3 regions of the Bacillus sp. AP8 genome follow, and region 1 is predicted to be linked to each of the others. Evidence: riboswitches for the same ligand, from Rfam matches in the RefSeq annotation. Region 1 holds a riboswitch; each other region holds the start of a gene.

Region 1 (8,126 bases):
ATTTTGATATTTTAAATAATATGCATGCTCCCACACATCTAAACCAAGAATAGGTGTTTTTCCTTCCATTAATGGATTATCTTGATTCGCTGTACTTGTGACTGCTAATTTTCCATTATCAATTACAAGCCATGCCCAGCCAGAACCAAATCGAGTTGTAGCTGCTTTAGCAAACTCTTCTTTAAATGTCTCATAGCTTCCGAATGCTTCATTTATCGCTTCTGCTACAGCACCTGTTGGTTCTCCACCTCCATTTGGTGAAATAATCGTCCAGAACAAGCTATGGTTTGCATGTCCACCACCATTGTTTCGAACTGCTGTACGAATATTTTCCGGTACACTTTCAATTTTAGAAACTAACTCTTCAATACTGTGAGAAGAAAGCTCACTATGTCCTTCAATTGCTGCGTTCAAATTATTAACGTATGTTGCATGATGACGATCATGGTGGATCATCATTGTTTGTTCATCAATATGTGGTTCTAAGGCGTTAAATGCGTAAGGTAATGCTGGTAATTCAAATGTTGACATAAAATTTCCTCCTAAGTTTACTATTATTTTATTTATGGCTTGTTTTCTATAAGATTGTTTGTTTTAACATAAATCCAGTGAATAAAATAAGCATAAAAGTCATTTGAAACGGAAGCGGAAATCAACTAGCCTATATTCACTAACTGGGTCGTAGGTAATAAAAAATGCGAAAACAGCCTATTTTCATATTACATACTTTTTAAGTAATAAAGTATAAAAAATAACAACGGATTATGAAAAATGAATCCTGAACCTATTTCTTTACTTCATTCGTACATAGGTTCTTTGCCTAACCGTATGACTAGTATTTCCTCACATCATACGATTAGACTATATTGATAGATTTATAAATAAAATTCCTTTGGAATAGCCCCAAATTTTCTTTTGTGATATAAAAGTGGAGATTTAGCTTGATGTTCCATGTTAATGACTTTTCCAATCAATATCATGTGATCTCCAGCGTCTATTGTTTGGAAAGTCTCACATTCTAACACACTTGAAACATCCTGAAGAATCGGTAGATTTCTTTCAGATGTATTCCACTGGCAGTTTCCAAAACGGTCCACATCTTTACTTGCAAACAATGTGCAAATTTCGCCTTGATCTTCTGCCAGAATATGTACGGCAAATTTTTCAGCTTGAACAAAAATATTATACGAAGACACCCTTTTGTCTATAGACCATAAAATGAGCATAGGATCTAAGGATACTGAAGCGAAAGAGTTAACAGTTAATCCTAGCGGTTTTCCTTTATCACTCATTGTTGTTACAACTGTTACACCTGTAGGATAATTTCCCATAACTTCTTTAAATGTAGCAGCATCTGTATTCATATCTTTCTTCTCCTTTCTAATTATGACGGAAGTTTCACTTTATAATTATTACAAATGAATAAGTGAATATGTCATCATTCCATTTCTTCATAATAAACTAGCTGCCATACATCTTAAGATGATTTACTTTATACTTATTATACTAAATGGTATAATAAGTATAAATACAATATAACAAAGTTATTTCCATTTTTCTAATAAAATGCTTTCTTTCATAAAAATGTTATCAAAAAGTGGACGCTAGGAGACAATATGGGGTTTATCATTATCGAAATATGTGATTCAAATTTACTTTCTTCTATTGATCTAGAAAAGCTATTGGAACATTACTCTGAAGTTACTGTAATGCGTTATGAGTGCCTAAATATATGTGGTTTATGTAAAATGCGCCCATACGCACTTGTTAATGGCCAACGAGTATTCGGAAAAACTAACGAAGAATGCCTATCAAATATTCATTTAAAAATAGAGGCGGAGTTAGCTCAGCTATAATGAGCCCTCCTTTATTTTCTTCTTAATGAAACAGCCAATCCCACATCATTTCTCTATTCAGACAATCATGAAGAAGATACTCCTAACCATTCTTATTCTACACACATTTCCAAATAATTACAAAAACATATTTAAACACAATATAATCAACTATAGCTAATTGGTTGACATCAACTGAAACATTTACATAATTCTAACCAAAATTTAATGATTTTTTCATTTCTTTCTTCCTAATCCATGTTAGATTATATATAAGTAAGATCATTTTCATAACTTCTTTAGTTACACATATTATTTTATGGGAGTGGAGATAGGATGAGCCAACCGAAAAAGGAAGCCATTTATACACTTGTTAAAAGTCCTTACGAAAATATCGTGAGATGCATAGTATGTACGCATGTTGTACTACGCAGCTTTCATTTAAGTAATTTTAAGCAGCTTCGTTTTTTTGATGATAATGGAGGTCACACATTATTAGGCAATATTGCTTCCATCATTGACCGTGGCTTTATTTTTAAAGACTTGTTAAACAATGAATTTGAGTTCAAGGAACTATCCCTTGCAGAATATCAAGAGTCCTTTTTACATGACGAAAATAATTTAGGAGAACTACCTCATACTATTACAAATACAGAAACGTTTTGGTCATGGTATCGAGAGCAAGTTGAGCATTAATAAAACAAACAAAGGTTAACACAACAGAGAAAACCATCACCGTTGTGTTAACCTTTCTTTACATGCCATAAAACTTATGTTCATTCTAATATTGTCTATACGTATAAGGATCACTTGGTTCCTTAATGGATTTCCACTCTTCAACTTTTAAAACAGGAATGGTAGCTTTAAAAGGTTGGTAATACATGGTGGATATTTTTCCTTTTACATTAAGCCATACATCATCCGTGAAATGAACGTTTTCAGGAAATTCTACAAGCATACCAAAAGCTCCTGAATCAGCAATACAATGTATAATTCCAAAACGCAATATAAAGAACTGATTTACCTTCAAGGTATCCCCTTTAAAAGTAAATCCATCAAATGAAATCTCTTTATCCATGAACTCTCCGGGGAAATTATAAATGATCTCCATTCCTTTTAAGAAATTTTCATTATTTAGTTCTACTTTGTTACTATGAGCAAATTGCTTCAATTCCTTCTCCATTAATTCATAATGGCCCTCTTTTCCATAATATACGCTTGTATCGGGCTTTAAATATTGCGTTTGAGCGTATGGATCAGAAGCTTCTAAAGATTCAATCGTTTGAAATGAAAATCCTTTTGATTTAACAATCGTTGAATCAAGCGTTGCAACTGGTAAAAAGAGCCCTGTAACGAGCGGAAAGATAAAAATTCCATAATGAAGAAATCGATAGAATAATGGCTTTTGATTTACATTCATATGAGAATGGTCAGAACAGCATTGTACTTCGTCTTTATGCTTTGCAACGTTAAATATTTGTACGACTGCTAGAATTGCAAAAATAAAAATTGCGATATACGAAATATAAGAATATTTCATATTTATATATTTAGATAAATCTCCAGTTGCATGTAGACGATAGAAAAAAAACGTAAAAATCATTAATATAAGCGCTCGAAACATAAATTTCCTCCTCCTTTCCTATATCATTAATGATCCCAGCAATACCAAAATCGTAATGAGCATAATTAATATAAAAACGAATCTTTTATTAAATACACTTAACATCATTAACATATTTTTTATATCCACCATTGGACCATATACAAGAAAGGCTACAAGTGCCCCTATAGAGAAAGTTCCACTAAAAGAAGAAGCAATAAAAGCATCCGCTTCTGAGCAAAGAGATAATACATAAGCAAGTCCCATCATTACTAAAGAGGATGTTACCTCTGTCTGCCCCATCTCTAATAATGTTGACGTTTTTAAAAATGTTTGCATAGCTGCAGCTATAAATGCTCCAATAATTAAATATTTCCCAACAGAAAAGAATTCCTCTATAGCATGTCTAAGCATATCGACCATTTTTTGCATAAAAGAAAGATTTGTGATTTGAGAACATGAACTAGATGAAGATATCTGCAACATCTGATTTCCATTAAACAAATAAGAAATCAAAATACCGATGATGAAAGCAACTAATAATGCTATACATCCACGATATATCATGATATCCCACTGGTTGCCAAAAGCAATATACGTTGAAAACATAACAATAGGATTAATAACTGGTCCTGTTAGCATAAAAGGAATGGCAATATAAAGAGGTACGCCTTTCATCATTAATCTGCGAACAATTGGCACAATCCCACATTCACATGCTGGAAATAGCCCACCAATTAATGTTCCATATAAAACAGCTAGAAATTTGTTTTTAGGTATTAGCTTAGCTACCAGTTCTTCTTTAACAAAAATCTGGATAAATCCAGCTACAAAAACTCCTATTAAAACAAAAGGTATAGCTTCAATTAAAATGCTTATAAAAATTGTATTCAGTTGCAAAAATGTAGACAAAGTGTATGATTCCTTTCAAAAATCTTAGCTTCTTCTATTTAATTAAAAGTTCACACCAATTTTATCATTATCAAAGCTGGCAATATCAAAGGCAATATATAACAACTATTTTCTAATTAACTAGTGTCTATTCAATAAATAACCGTTTGTTCATACATCATTTATCTATAAATAATCGAACAGTATACTAACTTTTTTGTACAATTTGCTTTCTCTTCAATATGCGATATCCCGTTAATACAGTTGCTAATAAACAAATGAAAAAGGCAAAGATGAATGCAAAGTGAAAGCCAAATATGAATAAATCGGGTCTATGTTCAATATAGGTTTTAATCCCATAACCTGCTTTATAACTCATCGCGCTATATAAACTAGTTGTCGCTAAGGCCACTCCAATTACCATCCCTACATTTCTTGCAAGAGAGTTCATACTACCTGCTATACCAAGCTGATGCTTTTGGACAGAAGACATAATAATTGCATTATTAGGTGATTGAAACAGGGAAACCCCAGCTCCCATTAAGGCCGCTGACAGAACAAAAAAGCCAAGATGTGTAGTTTGATCAATAAATACAAAAAAGAGCTGTGCACAAGTAAGAATAATTAATCCAATAAAGGTTAGAATTTCGGAGCTAACCTTGTCAGACAAGTATCCGCTTATAGGGGCTACAATAACCATTACTAATGGTAAGATCATTAACAAAAAGCCGGAAGAACTTGCTGTTAGAGCTAATGTTTTTTGTAAATAAAAAGGCATCAATACATTATAAAAAAAGCTTGTTGTAAAAACTAAAACAGCACAAATTAACCCTAAAGAAAATCCTCTATTAGCAAAGATTTGAATATTAATTAATGGCTGCTGAACTCTCTTTTCCACTATTATTAATAGAATGAACGTTATAATTGAGCATACAAATAATATCTTAATAAGAGGCTTCATAAAGCCAATCTCCTGACCAACAAATATAGCGCCGAATAGGAAAAAGATGAACGCTCCAAATAAGACAAAACCTAGATAGTCAACCTTTCTATTTTCAACATACACTTGATCTTTCGGTAAAATAAAAAAACCTAATAGAATTGTGATTAACCCTATAGGAACATTAATTAGAAAAATATACTCCCAGCTAAAATGGCCAATAATCACACCCCCTATACCTGGTCCTGCTATACTACCTAAAGAAACAAATGAGCCCATTAACCCTAATGCCTTTCCTCTTTCCTGAACAGGAAACTGCTCAGTAATAATCCCATAGTTCGTTGCCATCGTCATACTGGCTCCAAGTGCTTGAACCATTCTTGATAAAACTAAAGCAGTTAATGAATAACTTATTCCACATAGGAAAGAGCCAAAAATAAAAATAAATGTCCCTAGCCGAAATACTTTAACTTTCCCAATGGTATCTCCTAATTTGCCAAATAGTAGTATAAAGATACAAATAATCATTAAGTAAATAGAAACAATCCATTCTACTTGGTTCATATCGACAGATAATTCCTTTGACATCGTTGGAATAGCAATATTTACAATACTTCCATCCAAAGTAGACATAAATGTAAATAATCCAACAGCAAGCAGGATAAGCCATTTATTTTTACGTCGTGGTAAATCTCGAGCTGACTCTAATTGTTTTTTCATGACTAATTCTGCCTCCATATGTATGTAAAGTCATTAAATCGACGGGTATCGCTAACCACATACGAATTACCATTAGTATGAATCACCTTAAAGATGCTATACGTTTAAAAAATGATGGAATAGATGGGTATTTGTTATTTTGAAACAGGGGATATGTTGAAGAAGTCTGTTATGGAGGAATGTTGCCATTAGTTCATAATAACAACTAATTACGCACATCACAGATTTTTCGTACTCGTTCAACATTAACTCTGGATTGTTTCTAAAAAGTCTAGCCTTAACATAACCTTTATACTACCAATCCAGATATATAATGCTTTCTTATATAACCTTCGTTTGTCGACCTAACACATCTTGACGTATCCATTTATATGCTTGATCAAGATTTTTCATTGATTGGTCTTTTTTCTCTATATTAATCAATTGAATTTTAATTTGATTAGTTAAGCTTGTATAAACCTCTTCTAAAGTAATGGCTTTCTCACTCACTAGATTGTTCGAAATGAGAGACTTAAAATGATGAATGTAAAAATCAATCGTTTTCAATATACAGCCCTCCCTATGCTTATGTCTATTTGTATAGTGAACAATCAAATTAAAAGCTAGTAGTGGTTCCCATCTTTCTTTCATAATTTATAAAATTGGGGGTCTTATAAATGTACAATTAGGGATATTGCGTCTAGGGTAACCACTACTAGCTAAAATAAAAAAAACAACTTCCAAAGGAAGTTGTTAATTCACGAAAGAAATCTTAATAAACACGAAAAATACACTACAAAATTTTCCATGCTAAATAATTCGCTATTAACACCTCCTATCCTCGTAGGTAACTGATGTAACTATTAATTAGGCAGGTCTCCTGGCTTATGTTCATCGCTTTTCGAACCTTCCCATTTCTTATATTCAGAAACAGTGGTATTTTCGAATTGCTCCCAATTACAGTTGCGGGACAGCGTCGGATTCTAACCGACTTCCCTTTTAAGCAGATAAAATCATACTACTTTTATCCACACCTATTAATTTCGCTTATTCATTTTTCTGGTTAAATATAACAAAAAATTATAAATTTTACAAACAGCAGTAACTTTTTAGAAAAATACTATTGAAATCTTATATTGTATGATTTGAGCCATTCACTAAATAATCTACTTCTTCGTCAATTAAATGGATATCTAATCTTTCAAATAAAGGGCGTACAGATTGGATAACGCTCGGAAGTTCTGTTTGTTCCTGCCATTCTATCTTATCAATACTGAGCATTGTACGAATCTTCTCAGCTGAATAAGGTAAAAATGGCTGTAAAAGCTGCGCTAAATTACAAATTATATAAACACATGTTGCTAGTGTATTGTTGCCTTCCAATTCCTGTTTCTTTACTTGATTCCAAGGCTTTTGATTATCAAAATAACGATTAGCCTCTCGAACATATTTAAAAATTTCCTCTAAAGCTTCTTTAAAATGTCCTTCCTCAATCCTCTCTCCAATTTCACTATATAAGCTTTTCGTACGTGCCTGAATAGGTGAAGCAATCTGACCCTTTGGAACTTTATTATCAAATGCTTTAGAAATAAATTTTAATGTCCGATTCACAAAATTCCCATAAGCCCCCAACAACTCACCATTATGGCTATAAATAAATTCTCTCCATGAAAAATCCGTATCACGATTTTCTGGCGCATTCACTGTTAGAAAATAACGAATGGAATCTGCATCATACCTTTCTATGATATATGGCACCCATACAGCCCAATTCTGACTAGTAGACAACTTACGCTTCTCTAAGGTTAAATACTCATTGGAAATAATCCGTGTAGGCAATGCCTTATTCTTTATTCCCAAAAGTATAGCTGGCCAAATGACCGTATGGAATGGAATATTATCCTTACCATGAACATAATATGATATTGTTTCATTATTCCATAAATGATCTATTTGCTCTCCATGTTGTTTTGCCCATTCTATACTTGCGGTTAAATAACCTGCAACAGCTTCAATCCAAACATAGATTTTTTTACCCTCAAATCCGACAACAGGAACATCTACACCGTTTGGTAAATCACGTGTTACTGCTCGATCCGGAAGTCCTTCCTGCAAATATCTTTTTGTTAAGGAAATGGCATTCTCCCTCCAGCGCTGT
Region 2 (8,126 bases), on a different contig from region 1:
TAACTTTTTTTCCATGGGCAGGTGCGCATAAAGGGAAAATTGGTGCAGGCCAAGTAGGTGTTACATCTTATGTGGTACCAATTGGAGCTATGTCCTTTTGGGAAAAAAGACTAGCAAAATTTAATATTAAGTTTTCAAAAACAGAAAGATTTGGTGAACAGTATCTTTCATTTGAAGATCCACATGGACTTTTATTAGAGATAGTAGAAAGAGCGGAAGGACAACAAAATTCATGGAGTTTTGGTGAGGTCACTTCTGATGTAGCGATAAAAGGTTTTGGTGGAGCGACCTTATATTCCAAGAGACCTGAGCATACAGCTCAATTATTGGAGCAAGTGATGGGGCTTGAACGCATTGGTCAAGAAGAAGATATTATTCGTTTTCAATCAATTGGAGATATTGGAAATGTAATTGATGTTAAAATTTCATCGCTACCAAATGGTGAAATGGGAGTAGGTACTGTTCATCACATTGCTTGGCGAGCAAAAGATGATGAGGACCAATTAGATTGGAAGCGATATGTGAGTGAGCATGGTTACGGTGTAACACCTGTTCGAGATCGGAATTATTTTAATGCGATTTATTTTAGAGAGCATGGTGAAATATTGTTTGAAATTGCAACGGATCCTCCGGGATTTGCTCATGATGAATCACAAGAAACAATGGGCGGAAATTTAATGCTTCCATCTCAGTACGAAATACATCGAGAAAAATTAGAAGAAATATTGATTCCTGTTCATGTACGGAGCTTAGATTAAGTAGATAAGAGGTGTTAAATATGGTGTCAATTGATCCTACATCTTTAAGTGAAAGAGATAACTATAAATTTTTAATAGGTAGCATTATTCCTAGGCCGATTGCATTTGTTACTTCCACTTCAGAAGATGGCACCTTGAACGCAGCACCATTTAGTTTTTTTAATATTGTTTCTTCTAATCCTCCACTTATTTCGATATCTATTCAAAGAAGAAATGGTGTTGAGCGTAAGGATACAGCTAGAAATATTGCTTTTTCAAAGGAATTTGTAGTTCATATAGTCGATGAAAATATAGTTGAGCAAGTTAATCAAACAGCGGCAAATCTGTTACCTCATGAAAGTGAAATAGAAAAAACGGAACTTACCATCTGTTCGAGCAAAAAGATTTCTACGCCCGGAGTTAAAGAAGCGAAGATCAGAATGGAGTGCGTACTTGAGAGAATAGTTGAACTTGGGGGAGATGAGAACAACGGATGTGATTTTGTGATAGGGAAAATTGTTCAATATCATATTGAAGATAGTCTTTATGACAAGGGACGAATTAATGCTAAAGAATTAAATGCTGTGAGTCGTTTAGCGGGAAGTAATTATGCCACATTAGGTAAAGTCTTTTCAATAGAGAGACCAGAATAAGAATAGGGGGTATTATTTTGAAACATCTTTTTATACCTGGAAAAAGTAAAACAAGTCGGACATTGCTGTTACTTCATGGAACGGGTGGAAATGAACATGATTTATTACCATTAGCGGATATTATTGATCAAGAGGCAGCTGTATTAAGTGTTCGTGGAGAAATTCTAGAGAATGGCATGCCAAGATTTTTTCGTCGTTTAGCTGAAGGGATCTTTGACGAAGAAGATTTAATTTTTCGTACAAAGCAGCTACATGAATTTATCGATGAATCTGCAGAAAAATATGATTTTGATCGATCAAATGTTGTAGCTATTGGCTATTCGAATGGAGCTAATATTGCAGCAAGTTTGTTATTTCATTATAGCCATTCCTTAAAAGGAGCCATTCTGCATCATCCAATGGTACCAAGAAGAGGAATTGATTTACCAGATTTAACAGGTACTTTTACATTTATTGCAGCAGGTAAGAATGATCCTATTTGTCCAGCGCAAGAATCAGAAGAATTATTGAGAACACTAAATCAAGCGGGTTCTGATGTATCCATATATTGGGAGAATTTTGGTCATTCGTTAACTCGCACTGAGGTTGAAGAAGCAGCGAAGTGGTATAAAAGCATTTTTAGTAATTAGATTGGTTGATATTAGGAATCCTTTTGGGAGGTGATTCCTAGAAATATACGAGAAGGGTGAATACAACATGGGGTTTTTAAATAGATTATTTACTAAAAAAACTAATGGTGAGGAGAATGTGAAAATGGAAAATGTTAAACTAGCAGTTATTTATTATAGTTCAGGTGGTACAAATTACAAAATGGCTAAAATGGCAGAAGAGGGTGCTAAAGCTGCTGGAGCAGAAGTCAAAGTATTGAAAGTAGCTGAAACAGCACCCCAAGCTGCAATTGAGTCGAATCCTGCATGGAAAGCTCATCTGGAAGCAACGAAAGATGTTCCAGAGGTTACTCTAGCGGATTTAGAATGGGCAGATGCCATTATCTTCTCTGTTCCAACTCGCTTCGGTAACATGCCTGGTCAAATGAAGAATTTCTTGGATACAACAGGTGGTTTATGGTTCAACGGAAAATTAGTCAATAAAGTAGTTAGTGCAATGAGCTCGGCCCAAAATGCACATGGTGGTCAGGAAGCAACTATTTTATCTCTTTATACAACTATGTATCATTGGGGTGCAATCGTTGCAGCTCCTGGTTATACTGATCCTGTAACATTTGCAGCAGGAGGAAATCCATACGGAACTAGTGTAACTGTTAATCAACAAGGTGAAATGGTTGAAGACGTTGAAGAGGCAATTAAGCATCAAGCGAAACGTACAGTCACTATCGCTGAAGCGATAAAAAAAGCAAATCAATAAGTATTTTTAATAAAGGAGCCTCGTTGATGAGACTCCTTTATCTTTTGAGGGTGGGTATGAAGTAAAATAATCTTTCATTGACCTCAATGTGTACGAAAGTCTATTTGTAAGAGAAATGTAAGTAGTAATCTGTAAAATCTTATTTAAGGTGAAAATAAGATATGGATTACAAAAGAGATCTTCCAATCATAGTTTAACTTAGACATATACTGATTGCCTGATTAAACGTTTTTGGCTATCTAGAGGATTCTTGTATACATCAATCTATAGTGTCATATATGGAAGTATGTATTATTGAGCAACTTACTATAATATGCATCTATTGCCATGTTATGATAGAAGATAAGTGAATAAACCTTGCAGAGAAAAAAGACTATTAGATTAGTTAAAAGGGAATTCGGTGTAAGTCCGAAGCTGTTTCCGCAACTGTAAGTGCTGATGAAATAAGAAAATACCACTGTTTTAAGCATTTGTGTTTGAAATGGGAAGGTTCTTAAAGTAAGATGACGCACAAGCCAGGATACCTACTTTTTTTTCATCGTATTTTACTCTTCGGAAGTTAAGAGGATTGTATGGCAAATTTTCATCTTATTTAATTATAAAATAATGGATGACGAATGCCGGCCAATAATCTTGGGTGGCTTTTTTTATGAGAAAAGAAGATGTTTCTATATGACAATAGGAATTCTATCAAATAGTAGAAAGTGGTCATATAAGAGGAATATTGGCTTAATCTTGTAATTTATGACACTACAAGAAATACGAGAGGTCCATCGCTAATATATAAGGAGGTTCATATGTATATGGTAAAGAAAGACTTACGCTTTTTATGCTATCCGTATATGAGAGAATCGGCATCAACTGTTGACTTTGAGATTAGAACGGACTCTTTAGCAACACGGATTGGGCTAGCTGCCTCATTAACGAAAGACATTTCCATTGTTCATAAGGATTTAATGTACTTAATTGAAATGGCTTATCACCTTAATGGTTCTGCTCGTGGTAAAGTGGCGATAACTGAGGAAGATCTCGACCGTCTTAGCTCCATGTACGACTTCTATGTTTCTGAAGTTAAAGAAAGGATAGAAACATTTGTGCTTCCGCAAGGATCTACTGCCGCTTGTGTATTGCATACTTGTAGAAGTGAAGCGAAGAAATCTGTCCGAGCTCTACACAAAGTGAGCTTAGAAATGGATGTTGAGAAAATTCTATTTGATTATGCGCATTTGTTAGCAAACGTTCTATTTGTAATGGCTGTATATGTGAATAAGCAAAAGGAATTAACTGAAGTTGAATTTATAAGTAAATCCTATGATACGAGAAAAAAGAAAAAGTCGGGGGAATAACGAATGAAGAAGATGAAATTATTTAGCTTGATTTCCGCTCTATTATTAGCCTTGTTTTTAACTGCGTGTGGCAGTGATAATCAAACAAAAAAGCAAAATGAATCAAAAGATGCAAAAACCGAAGTGCAAGCATATAAAGTCAAAGATGATACAGGAGCAGAAATTACTTTTGACAAAGTTCCAGAAACAGTTGTTTCCCTACAACCAAGTAACACAGAGATTTTGTTTGAATTAGGTGTGGGAGATAAGCTTGTTGGTGTTACAGATTATGATAACTATCCTGAAAAAGCGAAAGAAATCAAACGAGTTTCGGACTCAGTTAACGTAAATACAGAAGAAGTAATAGCTTTGAAGCCTGATGTTGTAATTGCCTATACAATCGGTGATGAAAAAGTCCTTCAACCAATAAAAGATGCAGGAATTCCTATTTTCGTTATTCAATCAGCAGCAACTATTGATGACGTATATGGAGACATTGAACAATTAGCGGCAGTAATGGGAGTAGAAAAAAAGGGGAAAGAAATTATTTCTCATATTAAAGAACAATTTACTTCTGTTCAAGAAAAAGTAGCTAGTATAGATACAAAAGCGAAAGTTTACTATGAAATTAGTCCTTCTCCAGATATTTATACAACAGGTGCAAAAACATTCCAGCAAGAAATCTTAGACAGTGCTGGAGTGGAGAATATTTTTGCGGATAAAGAAGGTTGGATGAAGCCTACTGAGGAAGAAATTATTAAGCGTAACCCACAAGTGATATTAACAACAGTAAATTATATTGATAATCCGGTAGATGAAATTAAAAATCGGAAAAGCTGGAATAACCTTGATGCAGTGAAGAATAATCAAGTTATCCAATTAGATGCTGATATTATGTCTCGTCCAGGACCGCGTATTGGGGAAGCTGTAGAGCTTGTAGCTAAAGCTGTATATCCTGATTTATTTAAATAATAGTTTTGTTAAGTCATAATGTTGTGATTTTGATACTGTACATGTAAATAAACTAATGAAATAACCGTTAAAAAAACCGCGAATGTATCATCCGCGGTTTTTTGGGGGCTATTCTTCAATATGAAAATCTGTCGTTTGTGTGCTAGTGTGTTTCCATTTTAGAGCATAAAATACATAACAAAGTATAAAGAAACCTACACCGATTAGTAGTCCAGTTAGTTGAGTGGAATCAAATGCTAGAAAAATTAATATAGTTATGCAAAAAAGGATACAAACAATGGGAACGATCGGATAAAAAGGTACTTTATATTTTAAATCATTCAGTTTACCTCCTGCTTTCAAATACTTTCGTCGAAACATAAATTGTGAGAAAGCTATACCAATCCAAGAAATTGTGACTGAAATACCTGCGATAGACATAAGTAATACAAATACAGTATCAGCAGCTATAAAGCTTGTTAACAGAGATAATAGTGAGAATATAATGGTAAATACGAGTGCAATGAATGGCACCTTTCGCTTTGTAAGTTTGCCGAATGCTTTTGGAGCCATTCCTTCATGAGCCATGGACCAAAGCAGACGAGTTGAAGCATATAAGCAGGAATTTCCTACAGATAAAATGGCAGTCAAAATAACAAAGTTCATGATGTCGGGTGCAAATGGAATTCCAGCAAGGTCCATTAAAGTTACGAACGGACTTTCTAATAAACCTAGCTCAGTAGAAGGAAATACTGCTGATAATACAAGAATAGAAGAGATATAGAATATAATAATTCTTAATAATACATTTCTGATTGCGCGAGGTATATTCTTTTGAGGATTTTCACTTTCGCCAGCAGCGATACCGATTAATTCAGATCCTTGATAGGAAAAAATAACATTCATCATCGTCACAAATATGATTCCGATTCCTTGCGGAAAAAGATGATTCCAGCCTAGATTACTGAAATGTGGAGCTGGACGATCTGATAAATCTAATACTCCAAATATTGCACCAAATCCGACGACAATAAAAAATAGTACAGCTACAACTTTTATACCGGATAGCCAATATTCAGCTTCTGCAAAGCCTTTTGTTGTTAATGCATTAATGCCGAATAATAACACAATAAAAATGAAACACCAAATCCAAGTTGGTATATCTGGAAACCAACGGTGCATTAATATTCCAGCAGCAGTAAACTCTACTCCGGCTGTTGTAGCAGAGCCAATAAAATACATCCATCCTAATGAAAAGCCAGCTGCGGGACTAATAAACTTTGTTGCGTAAGTTTGAAAAGAACCGGTAACTGGCATATATACAGCAAGCTCTCCTAAACAAACCATTACTAAATATAAGATGATGCCGCCAATTAAATACCCTATTAAAGCACCACCTGCTCCAGCTTGATTGATTGTAAAGCCGGCATTCAAAAATAAGCCCGTTCCAATAACGCCACCAAGAGATAGCATAAATAGATGCCTATTTTTCATTGATCGATTCAATTGGTTATGTCGTATATCGTTATTTTTCAATAGCTACACATCCTTCAAAATCTATTGTGGTATAGATACATAACTAGTAGATTATGGCTTACTTCCTTACTACAGGACAGGTTAAGCAGGTTGGTCCACCAGTTCCCAGATAGGAAATTTCACGCCCTTTATATTCAAAAACTGTCGCTCCGACGTTTAATAATTGTTGTTTTGTACTTGGATTTCCCTCAATCATGACACAAACTCTGGGTGCTAGTGCAAGGACATTGCATCCTAAATTATGGTATTCTTTTTCGGGTACTTCAACGAGTTCAAATCCGCGTTTAATTAAAAGTTGACGTAAAAAAACGGGCATTAATCTGGAATGAATAACAGCCAAATTAGAATCAACGATGGATATAAAGGACATTAAATGAAGGCACTCCTCTTCGCCTTGATCGTGAGGAAGTTGAACGACTATCACTTCAGCGACTACTTCTTTTGTCATTTCTTTAATTTGGTGAATGGCTTCATCATTTGTTCGATAGCCTCTTCCAATAAGTAGTGTTCGATCATTTAGCCAGACGAGATCTCCTGCATCTGCAACGGCTTCTCCATATAATTCACCAAGAATAGGGATTGATTTTTCTTTTAAAAATTGCTTGAATACCTCAGCTTCTGGTTGTCGTACTTTTTTTCCAGATTTAAGTATAATAGCTCCTTTACTTGTAAACTTAACAGGATCATGAGCATAAATAGAATCCAGACCTACATTCTCTGAAAAAGGAAGAAACTCTATTTTTTCAATATGTCTGTTAAGAATGGAAAGAAAATGTTCATACTCTTTTTGTGCTAACTCAAAATTCGGTTCCTCGATATAATTGAATTTTTTCCATTCCTTACTTAAATGTTCTTGGCTAATAAAAGCGTCATTTGGATGTTTAATAATAACGGTATTTAGCTTTTTGTACATAGATTGACAATAACTCATTTTCATCACCTTCCGCATTGTGGAATATCTTTCCTTAATATGAAAAAATATAATTTGATAGTATAGTAGATAAAAATAATTGTCAATTTATTTTGAATAATTAAAATAAAGGAGGTGCAGAAGAAATTAAAGAAACATATTATGGAGACGCAAATGACTAAGAGGATGATAAACTTCTTATGAAAACTCGCCAGCTTACTAAATTTAACGAAGCAGAAAGCCACCCGTTTTTAAAGTGGATGGCTTTTGAATGAAAAGCTATAGGTCAAGATAGTTCTGTCTTGTCGAACAAAAACTTATTTGTTCTCGTTTAGGAAATAATCAAATTTTGACTTGTAGAACGTTTGGTTTGAAAATGTTGAATTCTTGCTTCAGCGTCCAGCACTCGAGGTCATAAGTCAATCTGTTCAGAAGGTTAAAGAGCAACCTTCTAGTCTGTTTGGCTTATGCTGGTCGAGGCTGATTAGGGCGCTTTTGTTCTTGTTTAATCATTTTGATGAACAAGTCCATAAAGCGTTGATCTTTTGTTAACTCTGGATGAAAGGATGTAACAAGAATATTGTTCTGTTTAGCAGCAACAATATTCCCTTCATATGTTGCTAGTATTTCAACTTCACTGCTAACTTTT
Region 3 (8,126 bases), on a different contig from region 1:
CATATCTCGAAAACTATAATGAAGAAAAAAAAGATAAAGTAATTGAAGAAAATGCAAGATTCCATGATTTAATCATGAAATACAGTCAAAACAGAAGATTGAATAAACAGCTAAGTGATTTAAAATCTTTAAGTCATTATTACAGAGTTTTAAATTTTCAAGGTGAAAATAGAGAATGGAATGTTTTTTACGAGCACCAAGAAATCTTTAATCATATTGTGAATAAGGAACAAGAAAAAGCATATAAGGCTATGCAAAATCATATGAAAAACGATTTAATACATTTAAGAGAAATTTTTGGGAATAAACATAATTTACATAAGGAAGACTTTCTTCATTTTTACTAAATCTATTTTCACGTTTAAAAAATCAAAATGGTTTACAGTGCGAGGAACAAGTACGTAGATCGAAGCATTTTTTTATAAAAACTGAATATTAAGTAGTGCTATTTTTAGGCATAAAAGCTGTTCCGTGTCGAGCCCTATTAATGTGTGTTTGTCCTTTATATTTAAGGAGGTGATTTGTTTCATTTCGATATAGGAGTAATTTAGATCAAAACACATTGTTAGTTAAAAAAGGAGGCTTTTTATGCAAAAAGGTAACGCTAGTCAAAAAGTATTAGAACCACAAAAACATTTGACTGCAAAGCCAACGAATGTGCGTTGGCGAGTGTTTATAATGCTTCTTCTTCTCGTGACAATTAACTATGTTGATCGTGCAGTACTATCAATTGCTATGCCAGAGATACAAAAGGATTTAGCTTTAGATCCTGCAATTGTTGGTTTAATACTAAGCTCTTTTTTCTGGGGTTACGCACTTATGCAAGTACCATCAGGGTGGTTAGCTGATAAATATCGCCCAGATAAAATTGTGTACGGCGCTGCACTTGCCTGGGGAATTGTTCAAACGGCAACAGGTTTTATAACTGGTGCAAAATCACTAATGTTTCTTCGTGTTTTACTAGGCATTACAGAAGCTCCAGTAATGCCTGGGAGTTCAAAACTACAAGCAATTTGGTTAAGTTCAAAAGAAAGAGGTCGTGGTGCCACGATAATTGACAGTGGTGCACCATTAGGAACAGCAGTCGGAGGGCCTATTATTATTGCATTTATGGCATGGTTCGGTGGATGGCGTGGTGCTCTAATTGGTGCTGGTATCTTAACTATTATAATAGCATGGTTGGTTTGGCGAGTTATTAAAGGTGGTCCAAATGGTAACTCAAGCGTTAATGAAGCTGAACGTGAACATATTAGAAAAGCACTTGAAGAAGAATATGAAGAGCATAGACGTAATGTAAATGGTATAAAGGTTGGTGTAAAAGATTACTTAACCGCCCGTAATTTCTGGTGTATGTGTTTAGGATGGTTTTCGTTTAACACTGTTTTTTACGGATTAATGACATGGGGACCATCTTATCTGGCTAAAACACAGAATTTGAATATTAATGCAATCGGAGGGTCCATTTTAATTATCTTTGGCTCTGGATTTATAGGGGAAATCATCGGGGGGTGGATTACTGATAAATGGCGAGATAAGGGGGGTAACTTTAACACAGTAATGAGAACGATGTTATCAATTGCAGGAATTATGACAGCGCTTTCTATTTTCTTGTTGAGTAAATCTAGCTCGGTAACGATGGCAATTACCACTCTATCATTTGCTTTATTCTTTCTTCGTTGGGGAGGTTTATATTGGAGCGTACCTGCAGCAATCTCACAGCGTGAACATGTTGGTACGATTGGGGGATGCATGAACTTTGCGGGTAATATTGCAGGAATTATAACGCCAATCTACATTGGTCTTATCGTATCGATAACGGATTCGTATTTCTTAGCACTCATGGTATTTGTTGCAGCAGGTCTTCTTTTAGCTTTTGTATCAAGCATAATTAACTATAATAAAAAAATTGGCAGCGTAAACTAAATATAATACGAGGAGGATTTAAATAATGAATGAACCTAAAAAAATTGGTATGCTTACACCTTCATCAAATACGATACTAGAGCCAATTTGTTCTAAATTGTTGTGCGATGTCCCTGAAGTAACTTGCCACTTTTCCCGTTTTGAGGTTACTAAAATATCATTAGAACAAGATGCTTTAAGTCAATTTGATTTTGAGCCGATGTTAAAGGCAGCGGAATTATTAGCTCATGCGGAAGTAGATGTAATAGCTTGGAATGGAACATCGGGTGGATGGCTTGGCTTCGAGGTTGATCAAGAACTTTGCAAAGCGATAACAAAAAGAACAGGTATACCCGCTACTACTTCAATGTTATCTCAAGTAAGAGCATTTAAAGAGCATAATATTAAAGCTGTGCACCTTGTTACTCCTTATATATCAGAAATCAACCAATTAATTGTGGAACAATATAAAAAGCATTGTAATGTGGATACAGTTAATGTGGCAGGGCTTGGTCAGACTGTAAACCGTTCTTTTAGTTTAGTAACCCAAGAGAGAATTGAAGAACAAATTAAAGCGGTGTCTGTGTTACCTGCGGATGCCTTAAGTGTGGTGTGTACTAACTTTCCAGCGGTAGATAAGGTGGAATATTATGAAGAAAAATATAATTTGCCAATGTATGACACTATTAATGTACTTATGTGGGAGTGTTTAAAAATAGTGGATTTAGATCCTAGTATTATTAAAGGTTGGGGTAAAGTATTTTCAAGTGTAAATCAAAGTTAGTATAACCATTATTAGGAGCATTCAACCCGTGCAGGGGTTGCAATGCTCTGTTTATTTAGTTTGTAAATAAACAAAGAATATCTGCATGGTGATTAACGTCTTCTCTGACGACTCCATTTCATTTTACGGACAGAAGATTAGCTGTCACAACCCCTTATGCATGCTGTTTTAAAGTGCAGATGTCAAATTGATTATATCATGAATAAATAAAGTTTAAAACTTAGTGAAGTTTTTGGGAAATATAGAATTATTTACTTATTTAAAGTATTAGAAAAATGGGATGGTGGAAAAGAATGATTTCAGTTACTTTTTATAAAGATAAACGCTTGGTTTTGGGAATTAAAACTGAAAAAGGCATTTTAGATGTTGAAGCGGCTTCGACAAAATTTCCTTATATTAACAATATTCCTCTATCCGTATATGATCTAATAAATATAGAAGATATGCATGAAGAAATATCTAAGCTAGTTGCGGCATCTTTGAGGGAAGAAACTTTATTTTTAGAAGAAACTTCCCTTGATTATGGTCCTAGTGTACCTGAACCTAAAAAAATAATTTGTATTGGATTAAACTATAAAAAGCATGCTACGGAGTGTAATTTGCCTTTTCCTTCGAACCCAATTATATTTAGTAAATTTAATAATACTATTAATGCTCACGATAAAGAGATTATGTTACCTCATACTTCATCACAAGTTGATTATGAAGCAGAATTAGCAATAATTATAGGGAAAAAGGCAAGAAATGTTAAAAAAGAAGATGCCCTTTCAGTTATTTATGGATACTGTATTGCAAATGATATTTCTGCACGTGACTTACAATCACAAAGCTCTCAATGGTTACTTGGTAAAACAAGTGATGGTTTCTGTCCAATTGGACCATATTTGGTGAGCAAGGATGAGATAGAGGATCCCGACGACTTAAATATAACCTCTTATGTAAATGGAGAAATTCGTCAGAAATCTAATACATCTGATATGATTTTCAGTTGTAGAGAACTTATAACTTATATTTCGGAATATTTTACTCTTCAACCAGGCGATGTCATTTTGACAGGTACGCCAGAAGGAGTTATTTTGGGCTATCCTGAAGAGAAAAGGGTATGGTTAAAAGATGGTGATGTGGTAAAAGTTACAATTGATAAACTTGGTACATTATCAAACATTTTTATACAAAATACCAGAGAGTAATTTATAAAAAATAAAACTGGAACTGATTGAAAATATAGAGTTATTTTTGGTAAAACTTGTTTATTGAAAAATTTTTATAAACATAATTACAGGTTTAGTTTTGGATAATCAATATACTAAAAGGTGTAGCTTAAAGGCTTAATTTTACGTCTTCTTTCGCTAAAAACTTGGAATACTCAATTGATATTCTGAGTTTTTAGCAGTTTTTTTTGAAAAATTAAATAGATTTTACTATACTATAGTAATGCACAAAACGCTACTATATTGTCTTATATGAGTATAGTATCTTGTACGTTTGTTGCTGCACTTCTATAATAGAAATAGAGAACGTCATAAAGAGTAAAGGAGAGTAGCTTTGAAGATTCAAAAAACAACCATATGTGCTTTACTAATTGCGATGTGTTTTATAGGAGCAAATATTAAAGTAATGGGGTCCATTGCTTTTGATGCAGCTCCAGCTTTTATTGGAACACTGTTATTGGGTCCGGGCTTTGGAATGGCTCTTGGATTTCTTGGACATATGATTTCATCCTTAATAGCTGGATTTCCGCTATCCTTTCCAGTTCATCTCATAATAGCGATAATGATGGCTATTACTATGTTTTTGTATAGTGTAACACGTAGATGGATTGGCAAAAAAATAAATCAAGCTTTTGGTATTGGGATATCAGTCGTGATTGCATTTATCTTTAATTGTCCATTATCACTTTTAGCTTTATATCCAATTTTAAAAGATGTGATTTTTGTATTATTCCCAGCACTTGCCATTGCTTCGGTTTGTAATATAGTAGTTGCTGAAATTGTTTTTGCAGCACTACCTTTAAAGTGGAAGAAAAAGTATATAAGCCCTTCTACCATTTAACAGAATAATAACTGTTTAGAGATCAGGGAAAGAGGTGAGAATCCTCTACAGACCCTAACTACTGTAATGATGATGAAATCTCAGGATAAACCACTTAATCATAATGATTTGGGAAGGTGAGAGAGTAAGATGAATCTAAGTCAGGATACCTCCTTTAAACAGAATTTTCACAACATTTTTTCAGGGAGCATGTTGTCTTTATACATATTTTGTGTTGACTATTAGAAGAAGGCATAATTTTGTTGTATAAGGCACTAGGCTCCCAAAAGCCTAGTGCTTTTTTATATAGGTTATTTCGCATACTTTGTTTCCTATGAACAAATAGTGAATACGGGCAGAGTTAAATTCAGGGTTCGCTTATCACGGAACGGGCGGGTGATCCTCTTCGGTAAATAGAGCTTGCGGGGTGTCTGACCAATCCTACTATTCCGACTCGTACCTAACGATCCTATCGACTTTTATATACAATAAAACATGTTTGTGAAAAAATTGTAACCAAATTACTGTTAGTAACTTTATTGATTTTTATTTAAAGGAGTTGAGATAGCTCATGGAAATAGTAAGAGGTAAAGCAAAGCCGATAATGGTTCAAGGAACTCATTCTGATTCAGGAAAGAGTATTTTTGTGACAGCCTTATGCAAAATATTTTCAGAAGATGGTTTAAAGGTAGCGCCTTTTAAATCACAGAATATGGCTTTGAATTCATATATAACAAATGATGGTCTTGAAATTGGGAGAGCTCAAGGAATACAAGCTGAAGCAGCAGGAGTAGATGCATCTGTTCACATGAATCCTATATTAATAAAGCCATCTGGAGATATGAAATCTCAGGTTGTTTTACACGGAAAGCCATATAGTGATATGAAGGCGGCGGTTTATCGTCAGAATTTTTTTGAAACGGGTTTGCAAGCTATTAGTGAATCGTTTAAGAAGCTAGCAGATGAGTATGATTGCATTGTTATAGAAGGGGCTGGTTCACCGGCGGAAATAAATTTAAATGATCGAGAATTGGTCAATATGAGATTAGCTAGACTTGTTGATTCACCTGTAATTCTAGTTGGTGATATTGATCGTGGCGGGGTTTTTGCTAGTTTAGTAGGTACATTGCAGTTGTTGTCCGAGGAAGATCGAAAACGAGTGAAAGGGGTCATAATTAATAAATTTCGAGGAGATGTAACGCTTTTACAACCTGGACTGGATTGGTTTGAGGAATATACTAGTGTTCCGGTTTTAGGGGTTATTCCTTATATTCCTAATTTAGAAATTGACGGTGAAGATAGTCTGTCCCTTGCTCAATATAGCATAAGAGGTACGAATGATGAGGCGGATATTGATATAGCTGTCATTGCACATCCAACCTTTTCTAATTTCACAGATCTGGATCCATTACGTTTAGAAAAAGATTGTAATGTTCGTTTTGTAAAAAAAACCAGTCAACTAGGTAATCCCGATGTTATTATCATTCCAGGAACGAAAAACTCTGCTTACGCAATGGAATTTATGAAAGAAACTGGTTTAGATAGAAAGATTCTCTCATTAGTGAAAAAAGGTACTTACATTTTTGGAATTTGTGGTGGATATCAACTTTTAGGTAAAGAATTACTTGATGAATATCAGGTTGAATCAGATATTACAAAGATTTTAGGCTTGGGTTTACTACCGATAGTCACTGAGATGAAGCAAGACAAGAAAACAGTTATAACAAATGGATTTACGAAATGCTTTGGTGAAGAGATGATTCCTTTAAAGGGCTATGAAGTGCATATGGGTATTTCTAAAACGACTGAATATGTACCTTGCTTTGCTTTTTTAAATGGTGAAGAAGAGGGGTGCTGTATGAATAATGGGAAAATTATCGGCACTTATTTACATCATATATTTCATAACAATGAATTTCGTGGGGTGTTTTTAAATCAAGTGCGTGCAACTATAGGTCTACCATCTATAGAGCGTACACTTGATGTAGAGGTATTAAAAGAAAATGAGTATAGACGTTTAGCAAACCATGTACGTCAAAATGTAGATATAGAAAAAATTTACGAAATTTTACATCGATGAGAAAAGGGGAAAGGCAATGAGTGAAAAATTGCAATCTGTCATTAAAGAAATTAATGAGGTAAATCATCACATGGGTGAGATCGCCCTACAACATATTAATAATTTGACAAAGCCAATTGGGAGTTTAGGAGATATAGAAAAAGTGGCAATCCAGCTTACAGAAATTACAGGGGAGAAGATGCCTACTGTGTACCCTCCGGGTGTCATTGTATTTGCAGCAGACCATGGTATAGCAGAAGAAAAAGTATCAGCCTATCCACAAGAAGTAACAGCTCAAATGGTGATGAACTTTTTAAATGGTGGAGCGGCCATTAATGTTTTTACAAAAAATGTGAACGGATTAATAGAAATTGTTGATGTTGGTGTTAAATCGGATCTCTATGCAGACGGATTATGTATTGAAAAAGTAGCATATGGAACGAAGAATTTTGCAAAGGGCCCAGCAATGACAAAGGAAGAAGCGATTCGTTCTATTGAAGTTGGAATAAAACGGGCGGAAAACATTATAAATCGAGGAGCCAAATTATTAATTGTTGGTGAAATGGGAATTGCTAATACAACATCTAGCTCTGCTATAGTTGCTGCTATCACTGGTTTAAATGTTCGTTCTCTTGTTGGACAAGGGACAGGGCTTTTGTCTTCAGCACTTGATTATAAGGCAGAAGTAATTGATGATGCTTTAAAGTTATTACAGCCTAATGCTGATGATGCTTTAGACTTGCTACAAAAAGTAGGTGGATTCGAGATTGGTGCTATGGTAGGCGCGATGCTGTATGCTGCATCTAGAAAGATTCCGATTTTATTAGATGGTTTTATTTGTACAGCTAGTGCTTTATTAGCAGTCAAATTATGTCCATTAGTAAAAGATTATATGATAGCAGGTCATCATTCAGTGGAACCGGGTCATACTGCTGCTCTCGAAAAGCTTGGTAAGAAACCTCTCTTATCATTACAAATGCGTTTAGGAGAAGGAAGTGGCGCTGTTTTAGCATATAGTTTGGTAGAAGCAGCGACAAAAATGGTCAGTGAAATGGCTACTTTCGAGGATGCGAATGTATCGAAGGAAAGTTCAAGAAGCTAATACTCAAATGCATAGAAACAGTTAGTATAATTGTCTCTATACTATTTTTAATTGCGAGGAGTTTCTATATGAAAACTAAATGGCCAGAGCATGGAGGAAAAACAAGTGTTATTGCATCTATTCTTCAAGATAAAGGTATGAATTCTTTTGGGCTAAAAGACTTTAGCGCAAATATTAATCCTTTTGGAATACCGTCTATTATGGTAGAAGCAATGATGACTGCAATAGTTGAAAAAAGTAACATCTAT

The links. A riboswitch is a leader RNA that binds a small molecule or an ion and turns the genes downstream of it on or off. The one in region 1 is predicted to bind cobalamin.
Region 2: it holds a riboswitch for cobalamin, as region 1 does, so the genes downstream of both, BN349_RS17260 (hypothetical protein) here and BN349_RS21200 (hypothetical protein) in region 1, are expected to answer to the same signal.
Region 3: it holds a riboswitch for cobalamin, as region 1 does, so the genes downstream of both, BN349_RS09100 (cobyric acid synthase) here and BN349_RS21200 (hypothetical protein) in region 1, are expected to answer to the same signal.

Annotation. Positions count from the first base shown of each region.
Region 1 covers NZ_CAPG01000090.1:32,468-40,593, forward strand. The annotation lists gene BN349_RS21165 (superoxide dismutase) at 1-531, opposite strand, end outside; gene BN349_RS21170 (flavin reductase family protein) at 876-1,364, opposite strand; gene BN349_RS21175 (DUF1450 domain-containing protein) at 1,617-1,856, shown strand; gene BN349_RS21180 (hypothetical protein) at 2,172-2,531, shown strand; gene BN349_RS21185 (TIGR03943 family putative permease subunit) at 2,617-3,459, opposite strand; gene BN349_RS21190 (permease) at 3,478-4,350, opposite strand; gene BN349_RS21195 (MFS transporter) at 4,538-5,989, opposite strand; gene BN349_RS21200 (hypothetical protein) at 6,311-6,535, opposite strand; cobalamin riboswitch at 6,822-7,021, opposite strand; gene metG (methionine--tRNA ligase) at 7,100-8,126, opposite strand, start outside.
Region 2 covers NZ_CAPG01000072.1:11,765-19,890, reverse strand. The annotation lists gene BN349_RS17280 (ring-cleaving dioxygenase) at 1-758, shown strand, start outside; gene BN349_RS17275 (flavin reductase family protein) at 779-1,390, shown strand; gene BN349_RS17270 (alpha/beta hydrolase) at 1,408-2,019, shown strand; gene wrbA (NAD(P)H:quinone oxidoreductase) at 2,144-2,755, shown strand; cobalamin riboswitch at 3,108-3,301, shown strand; gene BN349_RS17260 (hypothetical protein) at 3,553-4,101, shown strand; gene BN349_RS17255 (ABC transporter substrate-binding protein) at 4,105-5,052, shown strand; gene BN349_RS17250 (amino acid permease) at 5,161-6,567, opposite strand; gene BN349_RS17245 (dimethylarginine dimethylaminohydrolase family protein) at 6,626-7,498, opposite strand; gene pdxT (pyridoxal 5'-phosphate synthase glutaminase subunit PdxT) at 7,943-8,126, opposite strand, start outside.
Region 3 covers NZ_CAPG01000035.1:11,067-19,192, reverse strand. The annotation lists gene BN349_RS09125 (GntR family transcriptional regulator) at 1-347, shown strand, start outside; gene BN349_RS09120 (MFS transporter) at 589-1,923, shown strand; gene BN349_RS09115 (maleate cis-trans isomerase family protein) at 1,949-2,686, shown strand; gene BN349_RS09110 (fumarylacetoacetate hydrolase family protein) at 2,980-3,876, shown strand; gene BN349_RS09105 (ECF transporter S component) at 4,232-4,738, shown strand; cobalamin riboswitch at 4,740-4,909, shown strand; gene BN349_RS09100 (cobyric acid synthase) at 5,289-6,797, shown strand; gene cobT (nicotinate-nucleotide--dimethylbenzimidazole phosphoribosyltransferase) at 6,814-7,878, shown strand; gene BN349_RS09090 (pyridoxal phosphate-dependent aminotransferase) at 7,947-8,126, shown strand, end outside.